One region of the Phyllobacterium sp. A18/5-2 genome, then DNA from elsewhere that is predicted to be linked to it. Evidence: predicted binding sites of a transcription regulator. Region 1 holds the regulator's gene; each other region holds the start of a gene.

What was found. The regulator PhoB, encoded in region 1, activates phosphate uptake and scavenging genes when phosphate is short. The targets are predictions, from matches to a motif close to TGTCATNNANCTGTCAT.
Region 2: a site for PhoB is predicted at 3,615-3,631, ahead of N8E89_RS10900 (inorganic phosphate transporter). Genes of this name have one in related genera too.
Region 3: a site for PhoB is predicted at 2,609-2,625, ahead of ugpB (sn-glycerol-3-phosphate ABC transporter substrate-binding protein UgpB). Genes of this name have one in related genera too.

Annotation. Positions count from the first base shown of each region.
Region 1 covers NZ_CP104966.1:3,589,998-3,595,212, reverse strand. Annotated here, with positions in the region: gene pstA (phosphate ABC transporter permease PstA) at 1-651, shown strand, start outside; gene pstB (phosphate ABC transporter ATP-binding protein PstB) at 667-1,482, shown strand; gene phoU (phosphate signaling complex protein PhoU) at 1,505-2,236, shown strand; gene phoB (phosphate regulon transcriptional regulator PhoB) at 2,254-2,940, shown strand; gene N8E89_RS17900 (hypothetical protein) at 3,101-3,274, shown strand; partial or broken gene N8E89_RS17895 (LysR family transcriptional regulator) at 3,512-4,415, opposite strand; gene N8E89_RS17890 (SDR family NAD(P)-dependent oxidoreductase) at 4,537-5,215, shown strand, end outside.
Region 2 covers NZ_CP104966.1:2,190,149-2,195,363, reverse strand. Annotated here, with positions in the region: partial or broken gene N8E89_RS10915 (NAD(P)/FAD-dependent oxidoreductase) at 1-706, shown strand, start outside; gene N8E89_RS10910 (calcium-binding protein) at 997-2,346, shown strand; partial or broken gene N8E89_RS10905 (beta-ketoacyl-ACP synthase III) at 2,418-3,543, opposite strand; gene N8E89_RS10900 (inorganic phosphate transporter) at 3,683-5,215, shown strand, end outside.
Region 3 covers NZ_CP104966.1:419,818-425,032, reverse strand. Annotated here, with positions in the region: gene ugpE (sn-glycerol-3-phosphate ABC transporter permease UgpE) at 1-263, opposite strand, end outside; gene ugpA (sn-glycerol-3-phosphate ABC transporter permease UgpA) at 273-1,163, opposite strand; gene ugpB (sn-glycerol-3-phosphate ABC transporter substrate-binding protein UgpB) at 1,228-2,538, opposite strand; partial or broken gene pncA (bifunctional nicotinamidase/pyrazinamidase) at 2,702-3,302, opposite strand; partial or broken gene nagA (N-acetylglucosamine-6-phosphate deacetylase) at 3,356-4,517, opposite strand; gene N8E89_RS02125 (SIS domain-containing protein) at 4,514-5,215, opposite strand, start outside.

The sequences.
Region 1 (5,215 bases):
ACATTGTGGACGCTCGCCGTCACATTGATCCTTTGTTTGCCACTCGGCGTCGGCGCGGCGATTTACCTGGAAGAGTTCGCGCCTAAAAACCGGATCACCGAAGTCATCGAAATCAACATCAACAATCTTGCGGCTGTTCCATCGATCGTCTTCGGTTTGCTCGGATTGGCAATGTTCCTGAACTTTTTCGGTCTCCCAAGATCCGCGCCGTTGGTAGGCGGTCTGGTGCTGGCCTTGCTTGTCCTGCCGACAATAATTATCGCCTCGCGCGCTGCCCTGAGAGCTGTTCCGCCATCCATCAAAGAAGCAGCCCTTGGTGTCGGAGCATCACACCAGCAGGCCATCTTCCACCACGTGTTGCCCTTGGCCATGCCAGGTATCATGACAGGCACCATCATCGGCATGGCGCATGCTCTCGGTGAAACCGCTCCGCTGTTGATGATCGGCATGGTTGCCTTCATCGTTGACATACCGGGAGGTATTACAGAAGCGTCGACGGTGCTTCCAGTTCAGATCTATCTATGGTCTGATCTTCCGGAAGTTGCCTTCCAGGCCAAAACAGCCGCCGCGATCCTGGTACTGCTGGCATTTCTCTTCATCATGAACGCTTCAGCGATCATGCTACGTCGACGCTTCGAACGTCGTTGGTAAACGAGGTATAAGGACATGAACATGCTCACTGAAGTTGATGTGGAAAAGAAATTGTACGGCACCCCTGATCAGACCAACATCAAGATGCGCGGTAAAAACGTATCCGTATTTTACGGCGCGAAGCAGGCCCTGTTCGATGTCAACCTTGACATCAGGGAAAAGGAAGTCACGGCATTGATCGGACCCTCGGGCTGCGGCAAGTCCACTTTCCTCCGCTGTTTGAACCGTATGAACGATACGATTTCGATCTGCCGCATTACGGGCGACATCACTCTCGACAATCGTGATATTTACGATCCGAAAATCGACGTCGTTCAGTTGCGTGCGCAAATCGGGATGGTGTTCCAGAAGCCTAATCCTTTTCCGAAATCCATCTATGAAAACGTTGCTTACGGCCCGCGGATTCATGGTCTGGTCAAGGGCAAGGGCCACCTCGATGAGATCGTTGAAAAAAGTCTGCAGCGAGCAGGGCTTTTCACTGAGGTCAAGGACCGCTTGCATGACTCGGGAACGAGCCTTTCCGGCGGCCAGCAGCAACGCCTGTGCATTGCCCGCGCCATCGCCGTTAGCCCCGAAGTCATCCTGATGGATGAGCCGTGCTCCGCGCTGGATCCAATTGCCACTGCCAAGGTGGAGGAATTGATCGACGAACTGCGCGAGAACTACACGATCGTCATCGTTACGCATTCGATGCAGCAGGCCGCCCGCGTTTCGCAGCGGACAGCGATGTTCCATCTCGGCAATCTGGTTGAGGTGGGCGACACGGAAATGATGTTCACCAGCCCGTCGGAAAAGCGGACGCAGGACTATATTACCGGGCGCTTTGGTTGATCCCTGAAACGAGGACATGGACATGACAGAACATACAGCACAGCACACCGTCCGTTCCTACGACGAAGAACTGAAGTTCCTGGCGCACAAGATCGCGGAGATGGGCGGTCATGCAGAGCGTATGGTTGAACAGGCGGTTACGGCCATGGTCAATTCCGACAACGCGCTGGCACAGCGCGTGATTTCGGACGATCTTATTCTTGATGCTGGCCAGCGCGAGATTGACGAAAAAGCCATTACCATCATCGGCAAGCGCCAACCAATGGCGATTGATCTGCGTGAAGTGATAGGCACGATCCGCATTTCCTCCGATCTCGAACGCATCGGCGACCTTGGCAAGAACATCGCCAAGCGCGTCGTTGCCGTTACCGACACCCGCCAGACATTGTCGGTCTATCGCGGCTTGCAAACCATTGCGGAACTGGCACTGACGCAGCTGAAGGACGTGCTCGACGCCTACGCGACGCGCTCGGTACAGCAGGTAAACATTGTGCGCGAGCGGGATGACGAAATCGATGCGCTGTATACTTCGCTTTTTCGCGAGCTCCTGACATATATGATGGAGGATCCGCGCAATATCTCGGCCTGCACGCATCTTCTGTTCTGCGCCAAGAATATCGAGCGGATTGGCGACCATGCGACCAACATTGCCGAGACGGTATATTACATCGTCACTGGCTCGCAACTGCCGGCCGAGCGGCCGAAGGAAGACCAGACCCACAGCATCGTTGTCGATGAAGCCAGACAACCGTAATCCAGGATAAATGAGCCATGGCGATAGCCCCCAAAATCACCGTTGTGGAGGACGAGGAAGCTTTGAGCGTTCTTCTCCGGTACAATCTTGAAGCTGAAGGCTATGTTGTTGAGACAATCACGCGCGGCGATGAAGCGGAAATTGCCTTGCGGGAAAAGGTGCCGGACCTTCTAATCCTCGACTGGATGCTGCCCGGCCTTTCGGGAATCGAGCTCTGCCGGCGCCTCCGCGCACGTCGCGAAACGGAAATCCTGCCGATCATCATGCTGACGGCGCGCGGCGAGGAGAGTGAACGTGTCCGGGGGCTCTCTACGGGAGCCGACGATTACATGGTCAAGCCATTTTCGACGCCGGAACTTCTTGCTCGGATCAAATCCATGTTGCGGCGGGTCAATCCGAGCCTGTTGTCGCATGTGCTGAGCTTTGGTGACCTGAAGCTGGACCGCGAACAACACCGGGTATTCCGCAAGGAACGCGAATTGAAGCTTGGGCCGACTGAATTCCGCCTCCTGGAATTCCTGATGCAGTCTCCGGGACGCGTGTTCTCTCGTGGCCAGCTGCTCGACAATGTGTGGGGCGCTGATATCTATGTCGATGACCGAACCGTTGACGTGCATGTCGGCCGCTTGCGCAAGGCTATCAATATTGGCCGCTCGATCGATCCGATCCGGACTGTGCGCGGCGCTGGCTATTCTTTTGGTTGACGAAACTTTTTGTCACGTCCGTTGATCCAGTGGCCCGCGAATGGTGCTGCCAGTCCCACCTGCCAATAGCGCAACAGAAAACACGCCTGCCTTCCGAGGGAGGCCGCGATTTCATGCGGGTAAGCAAATTCCGCGGAATCCTCGCCCCCAGGTCGCGGCCGTGATCGAACTCAAGGCCGATGCCCGCCTGACTTTCGAGGTAAGTACACCGGACACACCCATGCAAGGCTTTGATGTGAACACGCTGGCGCTTGAACCTGATCGCTTTGTGCTCAATCTCGCCGCGCGCTCCGCCATTTGCAAGCCGAGGCATCAAGTGGCGATGCGGACCTGATGCGGTAGGCGGCGCGCTACTGGAGCGTTTTGGTGCCGAGACATTGAGTCTTCGATCCTGCAGGACTTCCCCTTCCGGACAGCGTATCGAAAAACGAGGTCAAGCCGAAGAGCGCCATTTGAAGGGACTCGTTTGGGATGCAACGCCACCACGGTCACCAATCGATATATCTTTATGGCGTTCAAGCGATGTGGTTTTACGCCAGCCATTACCAACCTCCCGATGCACCAAAAGCAGTTAGCGCAACGGACTCCATAGGGAGCTCTTCCAAGCCTTGAGTTCATGGAGGAAGACCTGCAGTTTCGCCGGCAAATAGCGTCGTGTCGGGTAGACGGCGTGCACGAAAATTTCTGGCGATGACCAGTCTGGCAGAAGACGAACGAGTTTGCCTTGTCGGATACGTTCGTCGCAATAGGTTGACGGCAGCAGGCCGATCCCATGCCCAAGATAGGTAAAAGCACTTATCGAATGGAAGTCCCTGCTTGATAAGGGTCCGGACACATGCAGTTTTACCGATTTGCGTCCGTTGACCAAATGCCATTCCGCCTCGTTGTTGCGGCCGTTGAGCAGAATGCACTGATGGTCTTTCAAATCCTCCGGTTTCACGGGGGGCGACCGGCCTTCGAGATAGCCTGGAGTAGCGACGACGTAGCGGACGCTCTTCCCTATTGTCTGGGTTACAATTGTCGAGATCCCGAAGTTCACCGAAACGAATGCCGACGTCAACGTTCTCTGCAATCAGATCGAGGAATAGGTTCGTGACGAAAAGGTCGACCTGTATCCGTGGGTACGTTTTCAGGAACGCGGAGAGAAAATCATAAAATGGCTCTTGACCCATGATCACCGGAACAGAGATTTTCAGCAGGCCTTCCGGCTCTTTCTGCGTCTGTGTCAGAACCCGCTCCGCGTCAAACAAGTGACTGAGGGGTTCGCCGCATTGATTGTAGTAGGCACGGCCCTGGAGGGTGAGCGTCAGCTTGCGGGTCGTTCGCTGCAGCAATGTGACACCGAGCTGATCTTCGAGTGCGGAGACTTTCCGGCTGACAGTAGACACTGGCATCCCGAGCGCGTGCGCGGCCCGGCTGAAGCTTTGGAATTGCGCAACCTTCACGAAAACCGCGATGTCATTGAGATCGACCATGCATTTGATTTTTGCATAAATGGAAAAAAGATTCCAGATATTTCCATCTAATCGCGGAATAGAACGTCAGCCATATTCATTGGGAGCAAGCACAATGCTGCGCAATCCAATGGAGATCAAAATGCAAACACGAAAGACTGTTGTCATTACGGGAGCCTCGCAAGGTATCGGAGCAGGCCTCGTTAACGCCTTCGTCGATCGCGGCTACAATGTTGTCGCGACATCTCGCCAGGTCAGTGCTTCCGATGCTTTTCGAGCCTCAAGTCAGCTGGCGCTGGTCGATGGTGATATCGGCGATCCTGAAACGGCAACAAAAGTGGCAGAAACCGCCATGGACCGGTTCGGGACGATCGATGCTCTCGTAAACAACGCCGGTATTTTCTTCACCAAGCCATTCCTTGATTATACAGTGGCCGACTTCAAAAGATTGTCCTCGACAAATCTCGAAGGCTTCATCCACCTCACCCAGCTTGTTGTGAAACAAATGCTGGCGCAGAAGTCCGGCGGCAGTATCGTCAGCATCACGACGCCGCTAATCGATCATCCGATCGCTGGCCTCACCGCTTCGGTCCCGATGATGACCAAGGGCGGAGTCGACGCGATCTCCAAAAATCTCGCGATGGAATATGCGAGGGATGGGATCCGGGTCAACACAGTCGCTCCCGGCGTGGTCGACACGCCCTTGCACAGGGACAATCCGAAGGAATTCCTGAGGACGCTGTCGCCGATGGCGAGTATTTCCAATGTCCAGGAAATTGTCGACGCAGTCGTTTTCCTGATCGAAGCGCCACATGTAACCG
Region 2 (5,215 bases), 1.4 Mb from region 1:
TCGGAACCGCCAAGGCTGCGGCACAGGCAGGTGCGCATCTTTACGAGAACACCAAGGTAACCTCCATCAAATCGGAAAATGGCCGGGTGATTGTCACGACGCCATTCGGCAATGTGACGGCAGCGAAGGGCCTGATCGCGGTCAATGCCTATGGCGGCAATCTCGAACCCATCAGCGCGTCGCATGTCATGCCGATCCGCTCGTTCATCGGCGCAACGGTGCCGCTGGCCGACGACAGTCCGGTGCTGCCTGGCGGCGAGAGCGTCGACGATTCCCGCTTCGTCGTGCGCTATTTCCGCCGTTCGAAGGACGGACGGCTGCTATTCGGCGGGCGCGAGGCCTATACGGCGGACAATCCGCTCGATATCAGCACGCATATCCGCCGCCAGATCGCCGAAATCTACCCGGCGCTCGCCAATGTCGAGATCACCCAGGCCTGGGGCGGTTCTGTCGGCATTACCCTGCCGCGCCAGCCTTTCGTGCGCGAGGTCATGCCCAATGTGATCTCGGCAGGCGGCTATTCCGGGCATGGGGTGATGCTGTCGAACTTCGTCGGCAAGCTCTACGCCGAGACGGTGGCGGGCAATCGCGACCGGTTGAAATTGCTGGAGGAGCTGAAAATCCCGGCCTTCCCGGGGGGCGTAAGTTCCGGGCGCCGCTGCTGTTCCTGGCACTCAGCTGGTATGCGCTGGTGGACAGGATTTGATGGGGTAACTGCAAAAATCGGCGTTGAAAGCAAATAAGCCAATAAATACAACGCTCATTTTAGTACAAAAGCATTAGGTCAACAGCAACAATTCATCCTGAACGAACACAAAAATACACTGTTTGATTTATACGCAAACAAAGAGTATTCTACATACGTACGTATTCTCCAGTATAAATGTGGCGAATCACGCAGATAACAGCAAAACAAATTAATGAGATTTACTATTGCAGGGTCAAAGAGCCCCGCGATGGGGTTTGCCCTGCGATAGGATCAGGGAGGGTAACGTTATGGCTACTCAGAATGTATTGGATGCATTTTATATGGGCCTGCTGGGCGTAGGGAATGCAACACCCCAAATCGGCACGGCACGGGGCGACACACAGGCGTTTCTTCTGACTTTGAATTCCAATCACTATTATCAGGGTCTCGACGGCAATGACACCATTACCGGCGGAACCGGAAACGACTACATCGAGGGTGGGGGCGGCGCGGATATCATTCTCGCCGATCTTGGCGGTAACAGCGACACACTTGGATATTTCAATTCCGACGCTGGCGTTAATGTGACACTCAGCTTGCTGGGTGGCATCCAGAGTGCGTCCGGCGGACATGCGCAAGGTGATACTGCGGTCGCCGGTTTCGAAAATCTCGTCGGCTCGACTTTCGGCGACACGCTAACGGGCAATGACGCGCCGAATGTGATTTTCGGTATGGCTGGCGGCGACATCATCAACGGCATGGGCGGCAACGACTCATCATTGAGTGGCCAACAGGGCAATGACACGATCGACGGCGGCGGCGGTAATGACACGCTGTATGGCGGCAGTAATGATGACACGCTTCGTGGCGGTATCGGTAATGACACGCTCAATGGCGACGCTAACAATGATCGGCTCGAAGGAGGCGCCGATAGTGACCAGCTCTTTGGCGGAGATGGTGATGACACGCTGATCGGTGGTCCTGGCGGTGATCTCGTCCAGGGGGGGACTGGCAATAATACGGTCAGCTACGAGACTTCACTGACGGGAGTAAACGTCAGCTTCAACTCAGGAGGCGGAACCGTCAGCGGTGGCGACGCCGAAGGCGACACCATCTTTCAGTGCATTAACATCATCGGCAGCGGGTACGGAGACGACCTCAGAGGCGATCAATTCAGCAATATTATTAGTGGTCTTGCCGGGAACGACGAGCTTCATGGCAGAAGTGGCAGCGATACGCTTAACGGTGGCGATGGTGACGACCGCCTGTGGGGAGACAACAATAATGATACGTTGAATGGAGGCAATGGCAATGACATCCTGCGCGGCGGCGGGCAAGCGGACATAATGAATGGCAATGCTGGAGCAGACACCTACACATTCGACAGTTGGGCCGAGTTGAGCAACAGCGGTAGCACCACGACGCCAACCATATACATGGATAATCTCGACAAGATCGATTTTTCTGCAGTCGATTACTCTGGGCTACCCGGACAGCAGCACCTGGTGTTCAGGGATCATGTTACGGGGGGTATATCCTGGGTTGAGTCTGGTTCAGGATACGACGTCACGATATGGGCGAGCAACCTAACCGTCCAAGGCGAGATAAGGATCGAAGATCCCAGCCATACGCTGAGTCAAAGCGATTTTATCTTGTAGGTCGCTTCGACACTCCAAGCTTCTGTAGCGCAAAGAAGAAACCTGTTTAAACAACAGGTTTCTCTTATCTTCTACACCTTCCGTACAATCACGCTGCCCACAGAATACCCCGCCCCGAACGAGCAGATCACTCCGAGGCTGCCGGGCGCGAGGTCGTCGGAATATTTGGAAAAGGCGATGATCGAGCCTGCGGACGACGTATTGGCATAATCCTGCAGGATGTTCGGCTGTTCGCCAGCCTGTGGCTCGCGGCCGAGCACCTTGACGCCGATCAGGTCGTTCATGCCCTTGTTGGCCTGGTGCAGCCAGAGCCGCGACAGGTGCGCCGGTGCGATGTTCTCGTCAGCAAGGTGAGTGAGGATCAGATCAGCAACGATCGGCACCACCTGCTTGAACACCTTGCGGCCCTCCTGGCGGAATAGCATGTCGCGCCGGTCGGCCATGTGCCCTTCCCGCGTGCGGCGCAGGAACCCGTTATTGTTGCGAATATTGTTGGAAAACTGCGTGAGACAGCGGGTCGAGACGATTTCGAACCGGTCAGCGGCGGTGGCGAGGTCGTCGCGCTCGAGCAGGACGGCGGTGCAGACATCGCCGAAGATGAAGTGGCAGTCGCGGTCGCGCCATTCGAGATGCGCCGAGCAAATCTCCGGATTGACCATGAGGATGGCGCGGGCAGAACCCGAGCGGATCATATCCGCTGCCGCCTGGATGCCGAAGGTCGCCGAAGAACAGGCGACATTCATGTCGAAACCGAAACCCTCGATTCCCAGAGCCTGTTGCACCTCGATGGCGATGGCGGGATAGGCGCGCTCGTGATTGGAGGCGGCGCAGATCACCGCGTCGACCTCCGAGGCCGTCCGTCCGGCTTTGGCAAGTGCCAGCATTGCAGCCTTCACCGCCAGTTCGGCCATCACCGACAGTTCGTCATCGCTGCGTTCGGGGAGAACGGGATGCATGATATCCGGATCGAGAATGCCAGACTTGTTCAGCACATGGCGCCGCTTCGATGCCGGAAGCGCGTACAATGAAATCCTCATTGGACATGGTCATCGGCTCGCGGGTGCCCGCGGCGATCCCGTCAGCATGAATTTCGTTCTGCCTTGTGGCATAGGTATTGAATGCCTCGACGAGTTCGGCATTGCTGATGGACTGTTCCGGCGTGAAGACGCCCGTACCGCTGATGACAACTTTATGCATGGCGCTTCCAGAATTTCTCACTCAAGAAAAGCGATAAAGATTCCCTGCGTTTCACGCAAGGTATCCCGCGTTGTCATCAAGGGTTCACGCCGCGGTCATAGCCTTTGTTCAGCATTCATCAACCACCGGGGATCTGGCCATGACGCTAAGCAATGCAACCGATGCCGGCCTGCTGAAAAGTGAACATCCGCTTGAGAAGCCAAAAAGCCTGGGCAACCTGCCCAACTACGCCGTAATCGCAATCCTGATTGCCGGCCTTTTCTATGTGGGCTATTCGCTGACGCAGGATCTGACCAGTGCCGTCGCCGTTCCGTGGATTTTGCTCGGACTGGCACTTGTCACGGCTCTCGGTTTCGAATTCGTCAACGGTTTTCACGATACCGCAAACGCCGTCGCAACGGTGATCTACACCAACTCCATGCCCGCCGAGATCGCTGTCATCTGGTCCGGTTTCTTCAATTTTCTCGGCGTCCTGACCGCGAGCGGCGCGGTTGCCTTCGGCATCATTTCCCTGCTCCCCGTCGAACTCATCATGCAGGTTGGTTCCAGCGCCGGTCTGGCCATGGTGTTTTCGCTGCTGACGGCGGCGATCCTGTGGAACCTCGGCACCTGGTATCTCGGCCTGCCGGCCTCCAGTTCGCACACTCTGATCGGTTCTATCGTCGGTGTCGGCCTTGCCAATCAGTTTCTGGCACCGGCCGGGACGGCCACCAGCGGCGTCGACTGGTCGAAAGCCACCGAAGTTGGCATGTCGCTGCTGATTTCGCCGCTTTTTGGCTTTGGTGCGGCTGCCTTGCTGCTGCTGGCAATGAAGCTCTTCATCAAGAACAAGGCGCTTTATGAGGCGCCGAAGGGAAGTACCCCGCCGCCATTGTGGATTCGCGCGTTGCTGATTTTCACCTGCACAGGTGTGAGTTTTGCACATGGGTCGAACGATGGCCAGAAAGGGATGGGCCTTATCATGCTTATCCTGATCGGTGTTGTACCAACCGCTTTCGCACTAAACCGTACGCCAGACGTCAACTATCTGGACGCATACAAGTCCGCCGCCACGCAGGCCGGCGCTGCGCTGAAGAAGTATGAAAAGCCCGGGGTCGTCGTGACCGATGCAAAGGCCGTGGTCAGCGAGGCGGTTCGCAACAAGACGTGGAGCGATCAGACAACGGTCGCTATCCAGCAGTTCATCACCGAGACCAATGCAAACATTTCGCCCTATGGATCCGCCGCCAATGTACCCGTCGGCATGGTCAGCAATACGCGCAATGACATGTATCTCACGGGTGAGGCGCTGAAACTGATCGACAAGAAAAAACTACTGCCGATGGACGCGGCGGACCTTGCGACGATCAAGACCTATCACCAGGCGATCGACAATGCGACTAAGTTCATCCCGACCTGGGTCAAGGTGGCGGTGGCGCTGGCACTTGGCCTCGGAACAATGGTCGGTTGGAAGCGTATCGTCATCACCGTCGGCGAGAAGATCGGCAAGACGCACCTCACCTATGGTCAGGGGGCTTCGGCCGAGCTGGTGGCCATGGGCACGATCTTCACCGCGGATACACTCGGGCTGCCGGTCAGCACCACGCACATATTGTCATCCGGCGTCGCCGGCTCGATGGTCGCCAATGGTTCCGGACTGCAGATGTCGACGGTACGCAATCTGCTGATGGCA
Region 3 (5,215 bases), 520 kb from region 1:
ATTGCAAGCGCCATGATCACTGTGTTGAGGAGCAGGCGGTCGACGCCGACGCCGCCGATACGGCCGACACCACCGAAGAGCGCCGCCGAATAGTTCTCCCAGAAATGGCTGCCGGGCAGTAGCGACAGCGGGGGATGCATGATCTCCTGCAGCGACTGTGTGGAGGCAACGAACGTGTAATAGATCGGGAATGCCACGATCAGAATGCCGATGATCAGGATGATATGGGCAATGAGCCGGCCAATGGGATTGTTCTGAATCATCGTCTTCCCTCAGCCGTAGTGGACTTTGCGCTCGACACAGCGGAACTGTATCGCCGTCAAGCCGATGACAATGATCATCAGGATCACCGATTGCGCTGCTGAATCCCCGAGGATCAAATTGACAAAGCCGTCGTTATAAACCTTGTAAACCAGGGTTTCCGTCGCCTTGCCGGGTCCACCCCCTGTGACCGCATGGATGATGCCGAACGTGTCGAAAAAGGCATAGACCGTATTGACGACCAGCAGGAAGAACGTCGTCGGCGCCAGCAGCGGAAAGACGATGGTCCAGAACCGTTTTGTCTCGCCCGCGCCATCGATGGCGGCGGCTTCGATCAGTGACTTTGGAATTGATTGCAGGCCGGCAACAAAAAACAGGAAATTGTAGCTGATCTGTTTCCAGGCCGCCGCGGAAACCACAAGCACCATCGCTTGATCGCCGTTGAGCAGCGGGTCCCAATTATATCCAGCCGAGCGGACCAGATAGGCGAGTGTACCCATCGACGGATTGAACAGGAAGAGCCAGAGCATGCCCGCGATGGCCGGTGCAACCGCATAGGGCCAGATCATCAATGTGCGGTAGATGCCTTTGCCACGAATGACCTTGTCGGCCATAACGGCAAGCAGCAGGGCCAGAGCCATTGCAATCAGCGCGGTGGCCATGGAGAAAATTACAGTCACCTGAAGCGAGTTCACATAGTTGGCATCGCTGATAACACGCTTGAAATTGCCAAGACCGACAAACTGCGTTGAAAGACCAAACGGATCCTCGCGCAAAACGGATTGATAAATGGCCTGCGATGCGGGCCAGTAAAAGAATATCGCGGTAATGGCGAGCTGCGGTGCCAGCAGCAGATAGGGTAAAAACTTGTTTGGAAAAGTGACGCGTGTTGACGATGCCATGAATGCCTCGTGTGAAAATAGCCCTGTCCGTAACCGATACGGACAGGGCTGTCATGAGGGGATATTATTGACCGAGTGCTTGCTTAATCGCAGCGTTGCCGCGCTTGACGGCGTTATCGAGAGCCTGTTGGGCAGTCTGTTTGCCAGCCAACATGTTCTCGTACTCCTCGTTCTCGATGTCGCGAACCTGCGGCAGGTTAACGAGCCGGACACCCTTGGAGTTTTCCGTTGGAGCCTTGCCCAACATCTGCTTGATCGGAATCTCACGAGCAGGGTTCTTGTCGTAGAAACCGGATTTCTTGGTTTCTTCATAGGCGGCCAGCGTTACCGGCAAGTAGCCAGACACCTGATGCAGGCGCGCCTGGATGTCGGTCTTGGAGAGGAAATTGAAGAAGGCAGCAACGCCCTTGTATTGCTCGTCACTCTTGCCGGCAAAGACCCAGAGGCTCGCGCCGCCGGGTATAGTGTTCTGCGGGGCGCCCTGGGCTCCCGGTTCGTACGGCAGTTCGCCCGTGCCGTAGTTCATGCCCGACTTGACGACATCGCCGAGACCACCGGATGACTCGGTAAAGATTCCGCATTCGCCAGAGATAAAGAGCTGTTTGGCTTCAGAGGTACGTCCGCCATAACGGAAAGTGCCATCTTTAGCCAGGTCCGCAAGTTCCTGGAAGTGCTTGACGAAGATTGGCGCGTTTATCTTCAGCTCGACATCATTGCCGGCGATGCCGTTTTCATTGGTGCCGAAGGAAAGATTGTTCCAGGCAGCAAAGTTTTCAGTATGAATCCAGGTTAGCCAGGTTGAGGTAAAACCGCACTTTGCCGCGCCGCTGGTCTTGATCTTCTTGGCAGCTTCCCAGACCTCGGGCCAGGTCTTTGGCGGGTTGTTCTCGTCGAGACCGGCTTTCTTGAAGATATCCTTGTTGTAATAAAGGATCGGCGAGGAGCTGTTATAGGGGAAGGACAGCATCGTGCCGTCCGGCTTCGAATAGTAGGAGACGATGCCGGGCAGATAAAGGCTCTTGTCGAACTTCGCGCCCCCCATCGACAGGATGTCGGCAACTGGCTTGATGGCGCCTTCGGCGCCCATCATGACGCCAGTACCTGCATCGAATACCTGCATGATATCGGGTGCCTGCTTGGCACGGAAAGCGGCGATGCCGGCATTGAGCGTTTCCGGATAGGTGCCCTTGAATACCGGAACGACCTTGTAGTCGCTCTGGCTCGCGTTGAATTCCTTCGACAGCGTCTCCACAACTTCGTTATTGGCGCCTGTCATTGCATGCCACCAGCTGATCTCGGTGACGGCGAAGGATGATGTGGATGAAGCGAGAATAATGCCTAGTGCAAGGCCCAGGCGTGTACCACGATAAGTCATTTTAATCTCCCATGATAAGGCGTCATCTGAAGTGCGCTTGGGTGCAGTATCTCCATTATGTGACAGATAAACAACAGGTTTATGACTTTGAACTCATACCTTGGTTCAAGCCTGTGGAAAAAATGCGCAGCTGTTCAATTTTGCGCCATGCAATTAAGGGGCTTCAGACCAATGTGACGCCAGCCTTCCGCATTTTTGTAATCATTGCCGCAAGCGAACCCCCGAGATTTATGCCCCGGCATGCATCGAGAAGCACATCAGCGGCAGAATCCATGCTCGACTGCATCCAGTGCCGAATAGGCAACGCAATAGTCAGTCGCGAGGCCAACGAAAGTCACATTGGTGATTTCGCGTTCCCGCAGGTAACCGGCGAGGCCGGTGGGTGTCCTGTGGTCATTTTCGAAGAAAGCCGAATAACTGTCGACATGCGGCCGGAAGCCTTTGCGGATCACCAGTTCAGCCTTTGTCCATTGCAGATCTGGGTGGAAGTCAGCGCCACCCGTTCCCTGAATACAGTGATCCGGCCAGAGCGTCTGCTTGCCATAGGGCATCTCAATCGTTTCGAACGGCGCCTTGCCCGGATGCGTTGACGCGAAACTTGAATGCCCAGCCGGGTGCCAGTCCTGGGTTAGGACGACATGATCGAAGCGCACGATGAGCTTATTGATGACCGGAACGATCTCGTCGCCGCTATCCACAGCGAGCGCGCCAGCCGGACAGAAATCATTCTGTACATCGATGACGATCAGCGCATCCTTGGCCATTCCAATTCTCCGACTATCGCGAACTAAGGAATATGGCCAATGCGTTCCTGGCGTCAACGTGCGAAGTGCAGATCCCCGTCGATCCAGACGTGATTGACATCGAGCTTGTCATCAAGGTGGACCACATTGGCAACGAAGCCGGCATCCAGGCGCCCATAGTGATGATGGATGCGGATGCTCTCTGCCGGATAGAGTGAGGCCATGCGAAAGGCCCCGTCGAGCGGCAATCCAAGTTCGCGATGGACGAACCGCACGGCCGAGATCATGTCGAGGTCGGCGCCCGCGAGTGTGCCATCCTCCAGCGTCAGGCGGCCGCCGGCACGTGTGATCTTGCGGCCATTCAGTGTGAACGATGTAATGTCCGTACCGATCGTGGACATGGCGTCGGTGACAAGGAATATCTTTGACGGTCCCTGTTTGGCACGCAGCGCAATCGACATCGAAGCCTTGTCGACATGAAAGCCATCGGCGATCAATCCGGCAGACAACGTGCCCGATTGCAAAGCCGCTCCCACCACGCCGGGACTGCGGTGACCAAGCTGGCTCATGGCGTTGAACAAGTGTGTGACCATCGTGGCGCCCGCGTCCTTGGCTGCCAGGGCGATCTCATAGGAAGCGCCGCTGTGACCAAGGCTGACGATTATCCCGGCGTCCGCCATTGCCCTTATCTTGTCTACTGGCACGGTTTCCGGCGCGACCGTGGTCAGGAGAACCGGAATTTCCTGCGCCGCCTCGATGAGGGCAAGGAGATCGGCATCGTCCATTGGACGGATCAGCTTGGGATCGTGCGTCCCCTTGTGCGTAATCGAGAGATGTGGTCCCTCGATATGCAAGCCGATAAATCCCGCAACCTTTTCCTGCGCCGCAGCTTTGCCCGCGGCGAGCGCCGCTGCCGTGATCTCTGGTGTGTCGGTGATCAGCGTCGGGAGCAAGGCCGTGGTGCCAAAAGCGACATGCGCATCGCATATGGTGCGGATCGTGTCGACACTCGGGCCGTCATTGAGAAGCGCGCCGCCGCCGCCATTGACCTGAATATCGATGAAGCCGGGCACGAGCATGCCGCCCTGCAGTTCGACCTTTCGGATATCGCCATGCAATGTTGAGGCCGCCGTAATGTTCTTCACGACGCCGCCATCAACGACCAAGGCTGATCTCGGCATGCCAGTTCTCACCGTCGAATATCGCGGCGCCAGTGAGTGCGTATACGGTGCTCATAAGGTTTCAGTCACTTTTCTCAAATGCGGCGGCTCATCCGGGTTCAGCCCGCGGCTGCGGGCAAAGCTTTCCACGAACGCATAGAAAGACACAAGCAGGGCAAGCGGATCGGTCAGCGGATGCGATGTTGCAACGAAGGGCAAGGCGGTCGCCTTGGATGGCTTTGTCGATGTCAGGAAGACTGCGGCACCCTGTTCCGCCAGACGGTCCGCCGCTTCGACGATGGAGTCTTCGGCTGCGTCGCGCGCCGCCAGAACCAGGACGGGGAAGCCTTTGCCGACGATGGCTTTCGGTCCGTGCATGACTTCGGCGCTGCTATAGGACTCAGCGTGAACCGCGCTGGTTTCCTTGAATTTCAGTGCGACTTCGTTGGAAATTGCAAGGGACGGCCCGCGTCCGAGGACAAAAAGTGAATTTTCATCCTTCAGCGCACGGGCAAAGGGCGACCAGTCGCAATCGATGGCCTTGGCCAAGGCCGCCGGAAGCGCGTCAATGGCGGCTAACAGTTTCTTGTCCTCGGTCCAATGGCCGATCAGCGCAAGACCGGCAACGGCCGAGCTGACAAACGACTTTGTAGCGGCAACACTGCGTTCAGGCCCAGCCAGGATATCAATGGGAAAGTCGCTGGCATTGGCGAGATCGGAATTGATCACATTGGTAATGGCGATGGTAAGTGCACCGCTGTCGCTTGCTGCCTT